Regions from separate parts of the Janthinobacterium sp. LPB2021202312-11-4 genome, predicted to be linked through region 2. Evidence: predicted binding sites of a transcription regulator. Region 2 holds the regulator's gene; the other holds the start of a gene.
The links. The regulator FliA, encoded in region 2, starts transcription of late flagellar genes. The targets are predictions, from matches to a motif close to CTAAAGTTTNNNNNNNNNNNGCCGNTA.

Region 1: the regulator FliA is predicted to act here: its motif matches at 1,081-1,107, upstream of flgM (flagellar biosynthesis anti-sigma factor FlgM).

Annotation. Positions count from the first base shown of each region.
Region 1 covers NZ_JBAGKV010000009.1:204,916-207,304, forward strand. Annotated here, with positions in the region: gene V5E99_RS12730 (chemotaxis protein CheV) at 1-140, opposite strand, end outside; gene flgA (flagellar basal body P-ring formation chaperone FlgA) at 352-984, shown strand; gene flgM (flagellar biosynthesis anti-sigma factor FlgM) at 1,146-1,472, shown strand; gene V5E99_RS12745 (flagella synthesis protein FlgN) at 1,522-1,989, shown strand; gene V5E99_RS12750 (flagellar brake protein) at 2,080-2,389, shown strand, end outside.
Region 2 covers NZ_JBAGKV010000004.1:72,205-74,593, forward strand. Annotated here, with positions in the region: gene fleN (flagellar synthesis regulator FleN) at 28-858, shown strand; gene fliA (RNA polymerase sigma factor FliA) at 855-1,595, shown strand; gene V5E99_RS05785 (chemotaxis response regulator CheY) at 1,764-2,135, shown strand; gene V5E99_RS05790 (protein phosphatase CheZ) at 2,158-2,389, shown strand, end outside.

The DNA of each region.
Region 1 (2,389 bases), on a different contig from region 2:
GGGCATTGCAGCACCTCACGTACCTTGAACACGTTGATCCCGTAGAGCTGCTGACCGTCGAGACGGAACAACAACAGCTCCAGGCGATTCTGCCCTACCAGTTGCGTGCGCTGGTTTACCGAATCCATTACACCAGCCATGCCCAGACTCCTACACCAACGCTAAGTTGTGTTGCGACGCACATTCATCACTAAACGGCACGGCGCTTGCTTTTTAACCTGTATGAACGATCAAACGACATTTTTCCGACGCCTGACATCACACTACCGCAAATTGCTTTGCGCGATGTCGGCTGTCTGCCTGCTAACCCCTGGCGGCCCTGCCGTTGCTGATGCGGTTACCTTGCCTGACATGCTTATCGGCGTCACTCAGGGCTTTCTTGAATTCACCGTAGAAGACTATCTGGCCACCAGTCAAACGGAAGGTCGCTATGAAATCGAGGTCAAGCAGCTCGATCCGCGACTGCGCATGCCTATGTGCGACAAGGAATTGACAGCGTCCCTGGAGAGCCCGGCAACACCGATCGGCCGGGTGACCGTCAAGGTCCGTTGCGAGGGCGCTTCCCCCTGGACGGTGTTCGTGCCCGCTCAAGTCCGCCTGTTTCGGGAGGTTGTGACCACCACCCGGCCCCTCAAGCGCGCCGGCATCATTGAGCCCGGCGATGTCGTTTTGCGTGAGCGAGACATCAGCTCGATCAACCAGGGTTATTTCACCTCGGTGGACCAGGCCATCGGGCAGAAACTTACCCGACCAACGGTCGCCGATCAGGTCATGACCCTGGTTCATCTGGAACAGGCCGAAGTCGTGCGCAAAGGTGACCAGGTGGTGATTACCGCCCGCAGTGGTACGCTCAGCGTGCGCATGCCCGGCGAAGCCCTCTCCAATGGCGGCCTGGCCGAACAAATACGGGTGAAAAACCTCAATTCAATGCGGGTCATCAAAGCGCAAGTCACCGCGCCTGGCCAAGTGGAAGTGTCCATGTAGGGCGCGGTGTGTGGTGAAGCTATGGCGCGCCGCTTGGCTGTTGCCTAAACTGTGCCGATGCAGCGCTGGCGCTTGCAGCTCATTGCGTAAATGAGCCTAAAGTTTTCGCAGGTATTGCCGAAAACATGGCAAGCGTCCAAATACCCAGAGGTTTTTTGATCATGGTCATCGATTTCAGCCGTTTAAACAGCTCCTCGTCACTTACGGGCAGTACACGTACCAGCGTTGCCAAGGAAACTGCCGATGCCGGCAAATCCGCGCCGCTGAATACCCCGGCCGAACAGGCCAGTACCGTCAAAAGCGGGGAATCGGTCCACCTCAGCAATGAGGCTCAACAGTTGCAAAAGGTCACTGACAAGCTGCGCGATCAGCCTGCCGTCGACAACGCCCGTGTGGCCGAGTTGAAAGCAGCGATTGCCGATGGCAGCTATAAAGTCGACAGCAACCGTGTAGCCAGCAAACTGCTCAACTTCGAAGCCCAGCGCTAGGCCCACCGCCTGCGCCAGGCTTTTGGACGCTTAAAACCCAAGGCCAGCCATGCACGACACTAATCTACTGCAACTGATCACCGACGACTTTGCTCCAGCGCAACACTTGCTGGAGTTACTGCAAACCGAGTCCCTCGCCTTGCACGGTCGCGACATGCCACTGCTCGAAGAAATTCTGGCGCAGAAACAGGCATTGATCATCTTGCTCGAACAGCATGGCCGCAAGCGCAGTGAAATTCTCGCCAGCCTCAACCTGCCCATCACACGCGACGGTCTAGTGCAACTCGCCAGCCATTCGAGCATTGGCGACCAGTTGCTGGAACAGAGCGATGTGTTGACCGATCTTCTGGCTCAGTGCCAGGCGACCAACGTCAAGAATGGCCAGTCGATCCTGAGGCAGCAGGCCGCCACAGCCAATCAGCTGAAAATCCTCACCGGTGGCGAACCTCCAGCGCTGTATGATGCCCGCGGATCAACCGCCAAGCTTGCGAAGCCACGTCCGCTCAGTCAGGCTTGAACCCCGCCGATGAGCTCGCCCTATCAAGACGCGAAACATACTGGCAGAATGCCGGCTAGCAGTCATATTTTGTCTGGAGATTGATGAACCGTGTTCAATGCCTCAAGCGCGGAAGACGCTCCGCAACCACCCAAGGTGCTTACCACACCGATGGAGATCTCCGGCAACCTTCGGCAGCTGCAAGACAGCCATGACCCGCTGATCATCACGTTCCATGAGCGCAGCCAGCGCTTCCAGAGCTATCTGGTGGACATCGACCGTGACAGCAACATGATTGCCCTGGACGAGATGATCCCCCGCGACGGTGAACGCTACCTGCTGGCCGGCGAACCCTTCCGGGTCGAAGGCTTTCACGACGGCGTGCGCATTGCCTGGGAAAGCAACGGCCCGCTGACCATCG
Region 2 (2,389 bases):
CTATGCAAGACAAGGTAAAGAAATAACATGGGCAGCATGCATCCCGTACAGGTGATCGCGGTGACCGGCGGCAAAGGTGGCGTCGGGAAGACTAACGTGTCAGTGAACTTGTCCCTGGCTCTAGCAGAGCTTGGCCGGCGCGTCATGCTGCTGGACGCCGATCTGGGGCTGGCGAACGTCGACGTTTTGCTGGGGCTGACGCCCAAACGTACCCTGGCCGACGTGATCGAAGGCCGCTGCGAGCTGCGCGACGTTCTGTTGCAGGGCCCGGGCGGTATCCGCATCGTGCCGGCCGCGTCCGGCACCCAGAGCATGGTTCATCTGAGCCCGGCGCAGCATGCCGGTCTGATCCAGGCGTTCAGCGATATCGGCGACAACCTCGACGTGCTGGTGATCGACACCGCTGCGGGTATTGGTGACTCGGTAGTCAGTTTTGTCCGCGCCGCCCAGGAAGTGTTGCTGGTGGTCTGCGACGAGCCGACCTCGATTACCGACGCCTACGCCCTGATCAAACTGCTGAATCGCGATTACGGCATGAACCGCTTCCGCGTCCTGGCCAACATGGCCCAGAGCCCGCAAGAAGGGCGCAACCTGTTCGCCAAGTTGACCAAGGTCACGGACCGCTTCCTCGACGTCGCCTTACAATACGTCGGTGCGGTGCCTTACGACGAAAGCGTGCGCAAGGCCGTGCAGAAGCAGCGTGCCGTCTACGAAGCCTTCCCGCGCTCCAAGTGCGCACTGGCGTTCAAGGCGATTGCACAAAAGGTCGATACCTGGCCGCTGCCGGCCAACCCGCGTGGGCACCTTGAGTTTTTCGTCGAGCGCCTCGTGCAACAGACCGCAGGGCCCGTCCTATGACAGCCAGTGGCTACAACCTCTACAAGAAGTCGGCACGTGACGCGCAGTACGAGCTGATCGAGCGTTACGCGCCACTGGTCAAACGCATTGCTTACCACTTACTGGCGCGTTTGCCGGCCAGTGTCCAGGTGGAAGACCTGATCCAGGCCGGGATGATTGGCCTGCTTGAAGTGTCGACCAAATACGACGCCAGCAAAGGCGCGAGTTTCGAAACGTATGCGGGCATTCGAATCCGCGGCGCGATGCTCGATGAAGTACGCAAGGGGGACTGGGCGCCACGTTCGGTCCACCGCAATACCCGCATGGTTAGCGACGCAATTCGCTCGATTGAAGCTAAAACCGGCCGTGATGCTAAAGATCACGAGGTTGCGGCCGAACTCCAATTGAGTCTCGACGATTATTACGGGATTTTGAACGATACCTTGGGCAGCCGCCTGTTCAGTTTCGACGACCTTTTGCAGGACGGCGAACACGAAGGGCTGCACGAGGATGGCGCCAGTGCTCATCTTGAGCCGTCACGCGATCTGGAAGATGAACGTTTCCAGGCCGCATTGGCGGACGCGATTGCCAATTTGCCGGAGCGTGAGCGACTGGTGTTGGCGCTGTACTACGACGAAGAGCTGAACCTCAAGGAAATCGGTGAAGTCCTTGGTGTCAGCGAATCGCGGGTCAGCCAGTTACACAGCCAGTGCGCGGCCCGTTTGCGGGGGCGTTTGGGGGAGTGGCGAGCGCGCTGAAGGCAGTGTGGGGACACTGCGAACGAGGCTGGTGTGGTGTTGAACTGCAGCGGTCTCGATCTGTTGTGCTCCAGACAGTCATTTGAGTGCTTTGCCGGATTGATTGAAATGGCGCGTCCAGGTGCTGGGCGCGTTTAAGACTGCTTGGAGGTCGAATTGGACAAGAACATGAAAATCCTCATCGTTGATGACTTCTCAACGATGCGGCGGATCATTAAAAACCTGTTGCGTGACCTTGGGTTCACCAACACGGTCGAGGCTGACGATGGCACCACTGCCATTCCGGTCCTCAACAGCGGCAGCATCGACTTTCTGGTAACGGACTGGAACATGCCGGGCATGACCGGTATCGATCTGCTGCGCCACGTGCGCGCCGATGAAAAACTCAAGCATTTGCCAGTGTTGATGGTGACTGCTGAAGCCAAGCGCGAACAGATCATCGAAGCAGCCCAGGCCGGCGTGAACGGCTATGTGGTCAAACCCTTCACGGCCCAGGCGTTGAAAGAAAAAATCGAGAAGATTTTCGAACGCATCGGTTGAGCAACTGAGCCACGGGGGAGCTATGGAGCATAAAGAATCTTCACAGGGCGATTTTGAGTCGACCCTGAAAAAACACGCGGTCGAACTGGTCGAAAGCCTTGAAAAAGGCAGGTTTGGCGACGCTGTGCAACTGATCCATGAGCTCAATCAGACCCGTGACCGCGGCCTGTACCAGGAAGTGGGCAAGCTCACTCGCGAGCTGCATAGCGCGATCGTCAATTTTCAGATTGACCCGCACATGCCGCAAGCCGAGG